One region of the Brevibacillus sp. AG162 genome, then DNA from elsewhere that is predicted to be linked to it. Evidence: riboswitches for the same ligand, from Rfam matches in the RefSeq annotation. Region 1 holds a riboswitch; each other region holds the start of a gene.
The links. Region 1 has a riboswitch for S-adenosylmethionine ahead of mtnK (S-methyl-5-thioribose kinase). Riboswitches for the same ligand answer to the same signal wherever they lie in the genome.

Region 2: another riboswitch for S-adenosylmethionine. It lies ahead of metK (methionine adenosyltransferase); the one in region 1 lies ahead of mtnK (S-methyl-5-thioribose kinase).
Region 3: another riboswitch for S-adenosylmethionine. It lies ahead of FB479_RS14370 (MetQ/NlpA family ABC transporter substrate-binding protein); the one in region 1 lies ahead of mtnK (S-methyl-5-thioribose kinase).
Region 4: another riboswitch for S-adenosylmethionine. It lies ahead of FB479_RS14960 (BMP family lipoprotein); the one in region 1 lies ahead of mtnK (S-methyl-5-thioribose kinase).

The regions. Positions count from the first base shown of each region.
Region 1 is NZ_VFNO01000007.1:169,396-173,200, reverse strand. Features, by position in the region: gene mtnA (S-methyl-5-thioribose-1-phosphate isomerase) at 1-993, opposite strand, end outside; gene mtnK (S-methyl-5-thioribose kinase) at 990-2,219, opposite strand; SAM riboswitch class I at 2,356-2,501, opposite strand; gene FB479_RS21020 (anti-sigma factor) at 2,598-3,782, opposite strand; gene FB479_RS21015 (sigma-70 family RNA polymerase sigma factor) at 3,779-3,805, opposite strand, start outside.
Region 2 is NZ_VFNO01000004.1:440,236-444,040, forward strand. Features, by position in the region: gene FB479_RS15840 (S8 family peptidase) at 1-1,746, shown strand, start outside; SAM riboswitch class I at 1,808-1,909, shown strand; gene metK (methionine adenosyltransferase) at 2,042-3,247, shown strand; gene FB479_RS15850 (polysaccharide deacetylase family protein) at 3,396-3,805, shown strand, end outside.
Region 3 is NZ_VFNO01000004.1:105,549-109,353, forward strand. Features, by position in the region: gene FB479_RS14365 (methionine ABC transporter ATP-binding protein) at 1-978, opposite strand, end outside; gene FB479_RS14370 (MetQ/NlpA family ABC transporter substrate-binding protein) at 1,021-1,851, opposite strand; SAM riboswitch class I at 1,953-2,055, opposite strand; gene FB479_RS14375 (Na-translocating system protein MpsC family protein) at 2,276-2,632, shown strand; gene FB479_RS14380 (ABC transporter substrate-binding protein) at 2,830-3,805, shown strand, end outside.
Region 4 is NZ_VFNO01000004.1:233,931-237,735, forward strand. Features, by position in the region: gene FB479_RS14955 (methyl-accepting chemotaxis protein) at 1-1,256, shown strand, start outside; SAM riboswitch class I at 1,407-1,529, shown strand; gene FB479_RS14960 (BMP family lipoprotein) at 1,732-2,760, shown strand; gene FB479_RS14965 (ABC transporter ATP-binding protein) at 2,866-3,805, shown strand, end outside.

The sequences.
Region 1 (3,805 bases):
CGTGACGATCGCTGTAATGTACTTCGCAGGCGTTACATCGAACGCAGGATTGTACACCTTGATATCGTCTGGAGCAACCTGTTTGCCCAAGCCATGGGTAATTTCCTCGGATGGGCGCTCTTCAATCGGAATATCTGCGCCTGTCGGTGTCTCCAGATCGACAGAGGACAAGGGAGCTGCCACGTAAAAAGGAATGCCGTGAGCTTTTGCCAATACCGCTACCCCATACGTACCGATTTTGTTGGCGACATCTCCATTCGCTGCTACGCGGTCTGTACCCACGATGACAGCCTCTACTTTCCCTTGAGACATCACCATCGCCGCCATGTTGTCGCAGATCAGCGTCACATCAATCCCTGCTTGCTGCAATTCGAATGCAGTAAGACGGGCGCCTTGCAGGACAGGACGGGTTTCGTCCGCGTACACCTTCAGATTCCAGCCGCGTTCCTTTGCCAAATAAAATGGAGCAGTAGCCGTACCGTACGCTGCTGTAGCCAATGCCCCTGGATTACAGTGCGTGAGAATTCCCATCCCGTCATGCAACAGAGTGAGCAAATGCTCTCCGATGGTCCGGCATACTTCAGCGTCTTCCTTTTGAATCGCCAGTGCTTCATCCAGCACTGCCGCCTTCAACTCGGCAATAGACGCTCCACTTTCTTTTTCAACACGAGCCTTGATGCGATCCAACGCCCAGAACAGATTCACGGCTGTCGGACGGGAAGAACCCAAATAATCTGCCTGCTGGTTCAGTTCCTGCCAAAACTCGTCGTAGTTACCCGCTTCACTGCCACGAATACCAAGGTAGAGCCCGTAAGCCGCTGCCATGCCAATCGCTGGTGCGCCACGCACTTCCAAACGGCGGATGGAACCCCATACTTGCTCGGAGGTAGTCAAGTTCAAATAAATCGTTTCTACTGGCAGACGCGTCTGGTCAAGCAAGACCAATGCATCATTCTCCCACTTTACAGGTGCCAATTGGGTGCTGGTTGTCATACTGTTGTAGCCTCCTGGTAGTAGCGTTCAGTTACTGTGCGTACGATGTCCGTGATATCTGTCGATTCGTCGATGCCGCCGCGACCGAGAATCAGCGCTTCTCCAATCGAGAGAGCCAGACGCTCTGCTTCTGCGCGAGTCCGGTCGTCTTCAATGGCATTCAGATCTGCTACGCCTGCCAAGCCGATGACACGGCGCAAGATTTTGCATCCGGCATAGCCTGCTGTATCCTGAATCAAGCGTTTCACGTAGCTTTGCCACAGTCCTTCGACATGGGCGCTGCGCTCTTTGGCGTGCTTGTGCCAGAGCTGAACGAATTGCGAAACGAATTCATTCCAGACATCCTCGACCGTTTCCAGTAAGTATTCGCGGTACGCTTCCCGTTCTCCTTGATCTTTTTGCAAACCGTGCTGTCCTGCGTAGTTGAGCAGCAGATTGGCAATGACCGCCCCGATGTCAAAACCGATTGGGCCGTAGTAAGCGAACTCCGGATCGATTGCTTTCAAGCTGTTTTCCGTGATGAAAATACTTCCGGTATGCAAGTCGCCATGCAATAGCGCTTCCGAGCGGGTAAGGAAATCGTATTTCAGCTTGGCGATTTCCAGCTTCAGCGGCCTGTTGTTCCAGATCGCCTCGACTTCCCGGCGAATCAACGGGTTGAAGTCGTTGGTAGGCGCATTTTCATACGGATCGGTAAAAACGAGATCTTCTGTGATTTTGCATAATTCTGGATTTATGAATGTTCCGACTAACGCTTTTTTATCGTACGGATGTGCACCCAGATCGGATGTGAAGAACAAGGTTTGCGCGAGAAAACGACCAATTTGCTTCGCGAATAGCGGGTACCGCTTTCCTTCGATCAGACCTTTGCGCATGATGATGTGGTCCCCGACGTTTTCCATGACAGTCAACGCAAGTTCCCCGTCGAAATGATACACCTGTGGCACCAAGTCTGGAACGTATTTGTACTGAATGCGGAGTGCCTCGCTCTCGATGCGAGCCCGATCAATCGTAAGCGGCCAAGATTCTCCCACGACGCGGGCAAAAGGCAGTGCTTGCTTGACAATGACGCTCTTACCGGTTGCCGGCTCCTGAATATCAAAGACCAGATTGAGGTTGCCATCCCCGATTTCGCGGCTGGTCAGCTCTGCTCCTTCGCTAAAAAGACCCGGTATTCCTTTTACGTACTCCACTGCTTCCTGTTCAGTCAATGCGCGATATGCCATGATTCCAAAACTCCCCTCTACGTATTTTTCCTCTATCTCTACTTGTTTGGTTTGTGTCCCGAGAGTGAAAAAAAAGACCTCTTTTCCCGAAGAAAAGAGGTCGCTGTCGTCACGTGTAAGAACCGTGTTGATGTCCCCCTTATCTTCCAGACCACTTTTGTTTCTGCAGGAATTAGCACCGTGCATGTCGCCTGTTAATCAGTCGCTTCCTCGCGTCTGAATGGCGTCATGTCGGTTGCCGGGTATCATCGGGCCAGTCCCTCCACCTTCTCTGGATAAGGTATCCAAAACGTATTCGGTTTTTGATTTAGTTTGAATCATACAACCAACGCTTCCACGATGTCAACACCCTTTTGTGCAAAAATTCGCACCTTGCAATTAGTAGGTGTAATGAGTTCCCGATACCGCTGGCCGCTCCCAATTCCACCAATCTACCTTGCCTAGAAACGCTGCTGTTATCGACTTTTCGGCTTTGAGTTTCAGCAGTTCCTTGGTTGGACCTGTTAGGACAGCTCCGTAGATGCGAACCCCGTTTTTATGCATGTAGCTGTATCGCTCTGCTATCTGTAGATCTCTGCCAAAGAGTAAGGATTTTCCGATATCGCGAGCCAGTTCTTCTTGCTCTGACAAATACCTCATTTCCTCCAGATAGTTTGCGATTACTCTGTCCCCATCCCCTTTTTCATATGCACCACCGTAATCCATTTCTCGCTGGGCAAATCCCCATACTTCCCCGGAACCAAATAGCACATCTCCGGCATCGCTTTCAGCCTGCTTGAGCTCTACCCCTGTGTCTACTGCAAGCCAGACTGTATCTTGACCCGAGGAGGTAACATGGCGGGTAACCAGTTTATAGTACTCCTCGTACGTCAGGAAGTGGTCAAAAGATATCGCAAGCTGCGAAACAGTTCCCTCGGGCAGCTTCTCCATTGTCGTCCAGACAGGTAAAGTCAGAGACATGGTATCCTCCGTTTCCCCCTCTGTCGGATAACGGAAAAACAACTTTTGCTCCCTGACCCCGTTCGTCCATTGCGGCTTCGCATTCACATTCCATAGCACATTCGTACTCTCAAAACGACCCGCGTTCTTTTCTTCTCCCCCAACCCTCTCACGCAGTTCCATGCTGATATTGCCGTACAGCAATCCAACTTGTGAACCGCTACTCCCCACTCTCACACCTGGCTGCGTAAAGTTGACCATCGACTTCGCAACGCGGAACAGATCTTCATGCATCAATGACCCGACCCAGCCATTCAGAATCAACAACACAACTCCGGCCAAAAAGGGAAGCCCTATAGTGAATCCAGCGTTGGACAACCGATTTTTCCACTTCCCCCGGCGAACAATGGCGCGCTGTTTTTCAGCTGACAGCGTTTCAGGCTGTTTGGTTTTCACGTTGTCCTCTCCCATTTCTTCCCCCAGCAAAAGCCTCTCCAACCGCTGTGCATATTCCTCGTCAGCAGCTATTTCCTCCTCGAATTGTTTTGAATCTTCTTCCGCCATTTCCCCACGCAAATAAGCAAGCAGTCTTTGCTCGCGATTATTCTCATCCTTGTTCATCATCGGCTTTCCTCCCTCCACAACTG
Region 2 (3,805 bases), on a different contig from region 1:
GATGTGAGGCAATTGCTTTATCAAACGGCTACTGACTTGGGGGAGAAAGGATGGGACCGGAAGACTGGATACGGCTTGTTAGATGTCAACAAAGCAGTAAAAACGGCACTTTCTTACGACTTTTTAGAGCCGAATGATTCTTCTTCCAAAGCGAAGGCGTTTCCGATTGAGTCACAAATACGTGGCAATTTGGGTCCAAAAGATACCGTAGATTGGCTAAAGATGGACATCCCTTACGATGGAAAGGTCAGCTTTACGGCTACAGTGACATCGGGTATTTCTTCGGCGATGGCTGCTACCTTTTACCCTGAGAATCGTCAACCGATTACACAGTACTTCGGGAATGGCGATACGATAACGGTTCCGGTCAAGGCAGGAAGAATGAACATCCGCTTAATGCGCAGTGGAGGCGTCAACAACGCTTTTACATACGTGTTGACGAGTAAATTTTTGATCAATCCTGACCGAAATGAACCGAACGATACACAAGAAACGGCCAGACCGCTTGTAGGGAACCAAATCAGTGTGACAGGCAATTTTCATGATGAAGGCGATCAGGATTGGTTCTCCTACTACGTTCGTGAGTACGGGCATTTAGATGTTTCTGTTAGCCCTGACAACAAGCGAGTGGATTTGTTGCTGGGTCTTGGTAAACAAGCGCCCGGCCAGAAATCAGTAGTCTGGGATCCTCTATACGATAATGGGACAAAGGACAATCCGACAGAGCGGGTTAGTAAAGAGGTTTCCCCGGGTAAATATTACATCCGTGTGAGCGAGTATTCGCGGAATGCAGTCAATGGCGAATACCAGCTGGATTTGGGATACACGCCAGTTAAAAAAGATTTCAATGAGCCGAATGATACCTATCAAAAAGCGTCTCCGTTAAGCGGTGGGACAGTGATGTCAGGAACAATTCCGACAGCAACTGATTCCGACTGGTTCCAATTTACTGTCAATAGCGAATCATACGTGACATTCCGAGCGCCGTATATTCCTGTGGAGAGTGGCTTTCGTTTCGCACTCTACAGTGATCGAAACATGAACTATGCACTTGCTTCGACGAATGAGGTAGCCGAGCTTTCCAATAGTGGGAAGGACATTATCGGGGTGCGCTTGCAGCCGGGAAAATACTATGTACGCCTCAATAGCGGTACTGCGTTCAAATATGATTCGTACCGACTCACGGTGACGCAGCAGAAATTGGTAGCTGGGTATCGCGATATTTCGGACCACTGGGCGCGCTCAGAGATCGTCAGACTAAGCTCTCGCGGTATAGTAAATGGATTTAATGATGCGTCGTTCAAGCCGAATCAGGCAGTGACCCGTGCAGAGTTTGCGACGATGCTGCTTAAATCGATGCGTGCGACCGGTTCCAAGGTAGCGACTACCTACACAGGAAAAACGGCCTTCCGGGATATGCCAAAGCGGCACTGGGCGTATCACAATCTAGGTGTAGCCTATCAGTTAGGAATATTGAAAGGGTACCCGAAGAATGAAATGAAGCCGGATCAGCCGATATCGCGTGCAGAGATGGCGGTAATGATCGCGCGGGCACGTGATGTTTTGATGTATAACCGTGGTACCTCGAATTATCAGGATGTGCCAACGAGTCATTGGGCTTCTCCTGCCATTGAGGCTTTGACATCTAAAAATTGGCTCAGTGGGTACGGATCTTCCTTTAAACCGAATGGAAGGGCAACTCGCGCCGAGGTAGTTGTGGTACTTTCCAAAGCTTATCAATTATAAGTAAAATTTTTCCTATTGACATCTCTGAAAAAAACAATTATTCTATTATCCGTAATGGATACTCTTATCCAGAGCAGGCGGAGGGACTGGCCCTATGAAGCCCGGCAACCGATCTCGAGCGGTGCTAACCAGCAGAACGGACATCTGTTCTGGCCGATAAGAGGATGAAGGAAGCAAAAAACGCTCAAACCTTTTCCTCCTAAAAATGGAAAAGGTTTTTTATTTGCGTTTTCGTAGATAAAATCCTGACTCGGCTACCACACTATTTGTATGAGGTCAAAGGAGGTATTTTCTCATGGCTTTGCAAAAAGGTCGTCGTCTGTTTACATCCGAATCTGTAACTGAAGGACATCCGGATAAAATTTGTGACCAAATTTCCGACTCCATCTTGGATGCGATCCTGTCCAAAGATCCAAACGCTCGCGTAGCTTGCGAAACTTCCGTAACTACTGGTTTGGTTCTCGTAGCAGGTGAAATCACTACAAACACTTATGTGGATATCCAAAAGCTCGTTCGTGAAACCATTCGTGAAATCGGTTATGACCGTGCAAAATTCGGTTTTGACGCTGACACTTGCGGTGTTATTACTGCAATTGGCGAGCAGTCCGCTGACATTGCACTTGGTGTAGACCAAGCATTGGAAGCACGCGAAGGCAAAATGACTGACGCTGAGATCGAAGCAATTGGTGCTGGTGACCAAGGTTTGATGTTTGGTTTTGCTTGCAATGAAACACCTGAGCTGATGCCACTTCCGATCAGCATGTCCCACCAATTGGCTCGTCGTTTGACTGAAGTACGTAAAAACGGAACACTTGGTTACCTCCGTCCTGACGGAAAAACACAAGTAACTGTTGAGTACGATGGCGACAAACCAGTTCGTATCGATACCATCGTTATTTCTACCCAACATGCTCCTGAAACAACTTTGGAGCAAATCAAGCAAGATCTGGTTGAACACGTAATCAAACCAGTTGTTCCAGCTGAACTGTTGGACGCTGAAACCAAATACTTCATCAACCCAACTGGCCGTTTCGTAATTGGCGGACCACAAGGGGATGCTGGCTTGACTGGCCGCAAAATCATCGTAGATACTTACGGCGGTTATGCTCGTCATGGCGGCGGTGCGTTCTCCGGTAAAGATCCGACAAAAGTTGACCGTTCCGGTGCTTACGCAGCTCGTTATGTAGCGAAAAACATCGTGGCTGCTGGCCTCGCAGACAAATGCGAAGTGCAAGTTGCTTACGCAATTGGTGTAGCACAACCAGTTTCCATCGCAGTAGATACATTCGGTACAGGCACTATTTCCGAAGAAGATCTGGTGAAATTGGTTCGCAAACACTTCGACCTGCGTCCTGCTGGTATCATCAAGCAGCTTGACCTGCGTCGTCCTATCTACAAACAAACAGCTGCATATGGCCACTTCGGACGCAATGACCTGAATGTTCCTTGGGAGCAAACAGACAAAGCAGAAGTTCTGAAGCAAGAGGCTGCTCAACTGTAATATTCAACGACATAAAAAGAGCCTGGTGTTGCTACTGGGCTCTTTTTCATGTTAGGAGCTAAGTCATCCAATTATTGGGTCAAATGTTGCACAGGAATTTGTATGACTGTGTCGAATCTCCTAGTGAGGAAGTAGAGGAGGGGTTTTTTTGCCGAACAGAAGGCTCTTCCTGATCGTGTTTCTAACTTTTTTGTTTTTTGCAGTGGCTATTGGGTTGTTAGGCGAATCTTTTCTGGAAAAAAAGAATAAACAAGAAGTGCAACCTTTTCCCCAAGTGGATACGTCTATAAGCATAAGTGAGACAAAAAATGCTGAGCCAAACGTCACACCAATTGAAGAAGCAGCCGTTCAAACGAAAAAGTGGTATAACAATCAGGTTGTGGTTTTGACGTACCATCATGTCACGGATCAATCGAATCAGCGGTATGTCATAGCTCCTGATCAATTTGCCCGACACATGAAATTTTTACATGATAACGACCTGAATCCGATTTCGTTGGAGGAGTTCCTGCGATTTATGGAGACGGGTACCTTACCGACTGAGAATGCTGTTTTGAT
Region 3 (3,805 bases), on a different contig from region 1:
GCGAATGCCATCCTGAATGGCCTGGTCTTCACCGGAAATGTGCAAAAGCAAAATGCCGAGAGCCGTTCCCTTAATGGTCGTAATCGAGCCGTACAACAAATTGGTGCTAATCGGAAAACGTGCAGACAGTGTTCCTAGGACAGGATCGAGAGCGGCATCGCCTCGAAAAGCAACGCGGACAATTTTGGAGACAGGTCCAGTTTCTTTTATCTTGGACAAAATCTCCTGTGGTACCTGATCGTCGAAAACCGTTTTGATAAAATTACGGGTCGTTTGCTCTTGCGGATTGCTGAAAACATCCAGAACAGAGCCTTGCTCGATGACGACGCCGTTTTCCATGATGGCTACCTGGTCGCAGATTTTCTTGATGACCTGCATTTCATGTGTAATCAGCACGATGGTCAGGTTGAACTTTCGATTGATGTCGAGCAACAGCTCCAGAATCGATTCGGTTGTCTGCGGGTCGAGAGCGGAAGTCGCTTCGTCACAGAGCAGGATTTCCGGATCAGTCGCAAGCGCACGAGCGATGCCCACCCGTTGCTTTTGTCCACCGGATAGCTGAGAAGGATAAGCGTTTGCTTTATCAGACAAGCCAACCAAGCCGAGAAGGTCTTCTACCTTGCGCTTAATGACATCTTTGGGGACGCGATTCATCCGCAAGATTTCCGCCACATTGTCAAAGACATTATAGGAAGAGAGCAGGTTGAAGTGTTGAAAAATAATCCCGATCTTTTTGCGAGCTTGCCGCAGTTCTTTTTCCTTGAGGGACAGCATGTTCTGACCATTGACGATCACAGAACCGCTGGTCGGCTTCTCCAACAGGTTGATGGTACGGAGCAGGGTGCTTTTCCCCGCTCCGCTAAAGCCGATAACTCCGTAGATTTGCCCTTTTTCCACCTGCAGGGATACGCCCTTCAATGCTTCTACCTGCTTGTTTCCTACTTGATACGACTTATGAATATCGGTTAGCTGTATCATAACGAGTTCTCCTTGTTGTTCTTGATGTTCCTGGCGTCGATCTTACCAGGACGGCAGTACAGCTCCTTCAAAACGTTCGTCGATGAATTTTTTCACTTCTTCCGAACGGTAGATGTCGACCAGCTTTTTGACAGCTGGGTTGTCTTTATTGGTTTCGTTGGCTGCCAAGATATTCACGTATGGAGAGTCAGCCGTCTCGGCGAAGATCGCATCTTTTTTCGGGGAGTAGCCAGCTTCCATCGCGAAGTTCGTATTAATCGAAGCGACCTCTACGTTCTTCAGCGAGCGTGCCAGGAAAGCAGCCTCCAGCTCTTTGAATTGCAAATTTTTTGGATTTTCTATGATGTCCAGTGGTGTTGCGTTGTCGCCCACGCCATCTTTGAGTTTAATCAAGCCAGCTGCCTGATAGAGCAAGAGGGCGCGTGCTCGGTTGGTCGGGTCGTTTTGAATGCCGACAACGCCGCCTGCCGGGATGTCCTCGACTTTTTTATGCTTGGTGGAGTATAGGCCCATTGGGTACGTGACGGTTTTTCCGACCTCGACGATTTTTGTTTTGTGATCTTGATTGAATTTCGCCAAGAACGGGATGGTTTGGAAGCTGTTTACATCGAGATTTCCTTTATCGAGCGCTTGGTTCGGCTGTACGTAATCATTGAAAACGACGACTTCGACGTCGAGTCCTTTGCCTTTGGCGACTTCTTTTACTTTGTTGAGAATCTCTTCGTGCGGGCCGCCAGTGACGCCCACTTTCAGTGAGGTTTGTTCAGCAGCAGTGCCGCCGTTAGCAGGCGCAGCTTCTTGTTTACCGCCGCAAGCCGTTACGAGCGATGCAGCGAGCAGTAGTGTAGTGAGCAGTAGACCAGTCTTTTTCATGAAAATACCCCTTTTCTCTGGATGTAAGATGGAATAGAAAAAGCCTCTTCCGACAGAAGAGGCGAAAACTGCGAGTATGTATCCACACTGCAACAATACCTCTCTTATCTGTCGGAATAAATTCCGCTGGATTTGGCACCGTATCGTTTGTGATAGGTTGCCGAGGTGTCATAGGGCCAGTCCCTCAACCTCTCTTCATAAGAGAATGTGCTATGAAATTATCATTCCAAACATTGTTGTTAATTCTTATTTGGATAGTTGGATTATAACGACTGATTTTTTCGATGTCAACTGTTTTTGCAAACGAATGACTTGGTGGAAAAATGTGAAATTGATCTAAATACGAATATTCTATTGAAGAATTAAGAAATCATTTGTATAATGAGAGCGAATGAACCCGATACCAGCTATCGCAGGTGATGACATGACTCTAGTGGACTCCAATGAAACCAGAAAAAAGCTGTCTGCCATCTATAATGAGATAGCAAAAGAGTTGTTCGGATTTGGAACGACTTTGCTCCGAGTCACGATTGAAAATCAGATGATTACGTTCCAAGCCAAGCATCGCCGCTCTCCGCGCTCACAAGCGTTGGAAGGAGAAGCGCCGGCCCTCAAGCTCGAAGTCGATTTTCGCATGTCTCTTCTTTATAAGAAGAAACTGAGAGAACGACTGGAAGAAGAGATGGGGTTGCCGTTGGAAGCTGTGCTGCGGGACTATGATGCGCCTACGCAGTGGGCAATCACGAATGTTATTTTAGCTGAATCAGAACTGAATACCTGACGCAATCGTTCGGATTTTCTCTTTTGATCTATCTTAAGGGGAGACCGTAGACTTTGCGTAAAAACGGGTGTCACTTCTCTTTGTTTACGAAGAAAAGTGCTCTTGTTTAGAATGATACGTTCTAATCAAGGGTACTTTTCTTTTTATTGTCACACCATATTTTGTCATCAAATGAACCCAACTGGAGGAGAATTACGATGAAAAAATTACTTGCTGGAATCCTGTCTTTTTCTATGATGTCACTGGCTCTCGCTGGCTGTGGCAGCAATGATCAACCACAAGCGGGAGGGGCTGGCGGCGAAGCCAAGGGCGAACCACAAAAGCTGGTCATCTCCACATGGGGCTTCTCCGAAGACTTTTTCCGCAAAGAAGTATATGAGCCGTTTGAAAAAGAACATAACGTGAAAATCGTGCTGGAAATCGGAAACAACGCAGAGCGTCTGAACAAAATTCGCCAAGGCAGCTCCGATGTAGACTTGATCTACCTCTCCGACTACTATGCACAGCAAGGAATTGAGAGTGGTGCATTTGAAAAAATCGACCGCAGCCGCATCACGAATCTGGATCAAATCTATGATATTGCCAAAGCACCACTGGGCGAGGAGTACGGTCCAGCTTATACGATTGGCCAATTCGGGATTGCTTACAATCCAAAGCTCGTGAAAACCGAGATCAAGGATTGGAAAGACCTGTGGAACCCAGAGCTGGCGGGCAAGCTGACACTGCCAAGCATTACGTCTACGACAGGCCCAATGGTTCTCGACAGTGCATCCCAGGTAGCGGGCAGCAAGGAATTTAACGAGGATCAAGCCTTCGCGAAAATGAAAGAAGTCAACCAAGGTGTAGTGAAGTTCTACGACAAGACCTCCGAATACGTGAACATGTTTGGTCAAGAAGAAATCGGCGTAGGACCGATCATGGAAATGTACTTTAAAGATATCAAAGCAGCTGTGCCAGAAGCGGTGTTCGTAGCACCTGCAAGCGGCGGATATGCGGTCATGAATACAGTTAACATCGTAAAAGGCTCGAAAAACAAAGCACTCGCAGAAGACTTTATCAACTACCAGCTGAGCAAGGAAGTTCAGGAGAAAACAGCAAAAGCGAAAATCGATTCCCCTGTAAACAAGACGGTTCAACTGTCAGAAGAAGAAGCAAAAGGCGTAACGTACGGCG
Region 4 (3,805 bases), on a different contig from region 1:
TGTTTTATGCGATTTCATTCGATCACTTTACCACTTACCAGGAGGTTTCGTTCCTCGCCTTCATCGTCATGGGCTTTTTGGCAGCCTATTTGGACTGGAAGCTGGTAGTAACAGCGGGAATTGCCCAAATCATCGTCACCGTTGTCGGGTTTTATACGGGAACCTATGAGATTTTCAACGGTGATTTTTCGGAGCTCAATCTGGGCGTGCGTATCGTAGCCATTCTCATGATGATGGGAGCCGTCACGTATCTATGTCTCGCCGGACAAGCTTCCCTGCAAAAAGCGCACGACGCAAGGCAGGAAGCAGAAGAGAAGGAGCGCCGTCTGGGAGAAATGCTTTTGAACATCCAGCAAATGACGGAGCAGCTGGATCGTACAAGCGATCATGTGCATGAGCATGCGGAAGGTACAAAGCGCAATACAGATGAAATGATGGTAGCCTTCAAGGAAGTCGCCGTCGGTATGGAATCGCAGGCGAATTCAACGGTGAAAATCGAAGAAGAGGTTCAATCCATCGACCAGGAAATCGAGGCAGTTACAACACAGACCAACGCAATGAAAACGGAATCGCAACAAAACAACCGTCGTCTGACAGAAAGCGTTCAGATGATGAACGAGCTGTCCTCGCAGATGGAGCAAATTGTGCAGGCAGTTAATGTAGCAGCCTCTACGATTCACCAGCTCAATCGGCAGGCGAATCGCGTAGAAGAAATTGTCGGCGCTATTAATCAGATCGCGACACAAACGAATCTCTTGGCGCTGAATGCAGCGATTGAATCGGCGCGTGCAGGCGAGCATGGACGGGGATTTGCTGTTGTAGCGGATGAGGTACGCAAGCTGGCAGAGCAAAGCGCGACAGCTACACAGGAAATTACCGACATTCTGAAATCTCTCCATCAGGAAAGTGAGAATGCGGTGCAGCATATGAGCAATGGGGAAACGTCTGTTGCAAAAGGCCAAGAGCTGGCCGTGAAAACAGTGGCCTCCATCGAAGCAGTGCGAGCCGGGATGATGGCTTTCTTAGAAGCAGCTGATCAAGTAAGCTCCAGCATGGACCGGGTAAAAGTGCGTTCCGGCGAAGTTGCCATCGAGATGTCGACCATTACAGCCGTAACGGAGGAATCGGTAGCCAACTTAGAAGAGCTGTTTGCGACTGCAGAAAACCAGCATCAAAAAGTGCGTGAGATTACGGAAGAGCTGGGTGAGCTGAATACGTTGTCTCATCGCCTCCAGCAAACCTTTCACGTAAAATAAAGGTTGTTTAAAAAGTCGTCTTTTGATCACGAAGTAGTTCTGAAAGCTGATTCGGCATCGAAATAGAACTGTTTGGAATTGAGAAAAAAGAATTGCATTTTTGAACCGTTCTGCTAGAATGAATTCCATTGTAACTAAATACATTCACCTACCTTATCAAGAGCGGCGGAGGGACTGGCCCGATGATGCCCGGCAACCACTGATCATGTCTATGCATGAACAGAAAGGTGCCAATTCCTGCAAAACCTGTACCATGGTTTTGACAGATGAGGAAGAGAACGGCTACGTACGCAAACTCTTCCTCCGGGAAGAGTTTTTTTTGTTGTATTTGCAAAAGGGAAGGAGAGAATAGACGAACGATAAATTTATTTTATAAGAGAATATTCGTAAATAGTATTGAAAAAATGGGTAAAAAGCCGTACATTACCTAATAGGATAAAGAAAAACGTAAAGTTCGGATAGGGAGAGATACATCATGAAGAAGTTATTGCTGGCATTAACGACATTCGCAGTATTGGCAACAGGGTGCTCGACTGGCACTAGCGCACCTGCAGATCAGCCAGGAGGACAAGCAGCAGGACAAGAGGGCGCGGACAAAAAGCGAATTGCCTTGATTTTGCCCGAGAAAATCGGTGTGAATCCGTTCTTCCAACAAATGGATGAAGGTGCAAAAAAAGCCGCGCAAGAGCTGGGCGCAGAAGTGAAAACGATTGAATCTACGGACCATGGAGCCATTGAAGAAAATCTGCGCGTAGCTGTTGCAGAAAATTATGATTTGATCATCACTTCTTCCTTTACATCAGAGGATGCCTTGAAAAAAGTAGCTACCGAAAATCCTGACCGTAATTTTGCGATTATTGATACCGTAGTGGATTTGCCAAACGTTCGCAGTGTTACCTTCCGCGAGCAGGAAGCGGCTTACCTGGTGGGAGCAGCAGCAGGTCTGGCAACGAAAACGAACAAAGTAGGTATGGTCGTCGCTCTTGATATTCCGCAGTTGAAAAAATGGACAGTTGGCTTCGAGGAGGGCTTGAAAGCGACGAATCCACAAGCAGAGCTGATGGTCAACTATGTAGGAAGCTTCACTGACCCGGCAAAAGCAAAGGAATTGGCTTTGCTCCAAGCTTCCAAAGGCGCAGACTTCATTAACGGTGCAGCAGCAGTAGGCGACCTTGGCGTTTTCGAAGCGGCGAAGGAAAAGGGCTTCTTCACAGCAGGTCAGGACGTAGACCGTACCACGATTGATCCTGAGCATATTGTTCTGTCCCAATTGAAAGGGACTGACGCGGCGGCTTATGAAACCGTGAAGAACTTTGTAGAAGGAACGTTCAAGCCAGGTGTTGTGGCGTACGGCTTGAAAGAAAAAGGTGTTGGCGTGACCTATGTCACACACGAAAGCAAAACGCCTCTGAACGCTTTTATTGGACAAGAAGTGGTGGATAAAGTGAAAGCGATCAGCGATGAGATTGTAGCGGGCACCCGCAAAGTACCAGACCAGTTTTAAACAAGTACGTGAAAAGCTTGTGCACAGTGATGCATGTGACCGACTACGGCTGTGTAGTCGGTCTTCCATTTTCATAAAAGGACGTACAGAAATGAGGGAGTGGGAATGACCGATCGCTTGGAAATGAGGGCCATGACCAAGAAGTACGGAGATTTTACCGCCAACGACAAGGTGTCGTTCTCACTGGCAGCAGGAGAAGTCCACGCGATTGTCGGGGAAAACGGAGCGGGCAAAACGACACTGATGCGGATGCTGTACGGAATGGAGCAGCCGACGTCGGGAGAGATCGTGTTAAATGGCAAGCCAGTCGTTTTTCGCGGACCAGAGGACGCGATTCGAAATGGAATCGGGATGGTTCACCAGCACTTTATGCTCTTCGGAGAATTTAGTGTAACTGAAAATATCGTGATCGGATACGAGCCGAAGCAAGCGGGTTTTTTCAAAAGAAATGATGCAGAGGACACGGTGCAGGCGCTTAGTGAGCAGTATCGCATTCCGATTCATCCGCAGGCCAAGGTAGCGAATTGCTCGATTGGGGAACAGCAACGGGTCGAAATTCTGAAGGTCCTGTATCAGGGAGCGGATATCATCGTGCTGGACGAGCCGACCGCTGTACTGACTCCACTAGAGGTACGCGACCTCTTGCAAACGATTCGCAACTTGGCGGAGAGCGGCAAAAGCGTCATTTTGATTACACATAAGCTGCAGGAAGTCATGGAGGTAGCGGATCGTATTACGGTACTGCGCGGAGGCAAGGTGACGGGAACGGTTTCCCGTGCAGAAACCAATGCGGACGATTTAGCCAGACTGATGGTCGGACGTGAATTGCAGGAGCTTTCTGAGCGCATCCCTTTGGAACCTCGACCACTCATGCAGGTGGAGAATCTTACGGTTCGAGAAAAGCAGACACTGCTCGATCAAGTCAGCTTTACCGTGCACCACGGGGAAATCGTAGGAATCGCAGGTGTTTCCGGGAATGGACAATCCGAGCTGCTGCAAGCGATCAGCGGCTTGCGAGCGGCACAGGAGGGCACGGTGCGGTTAG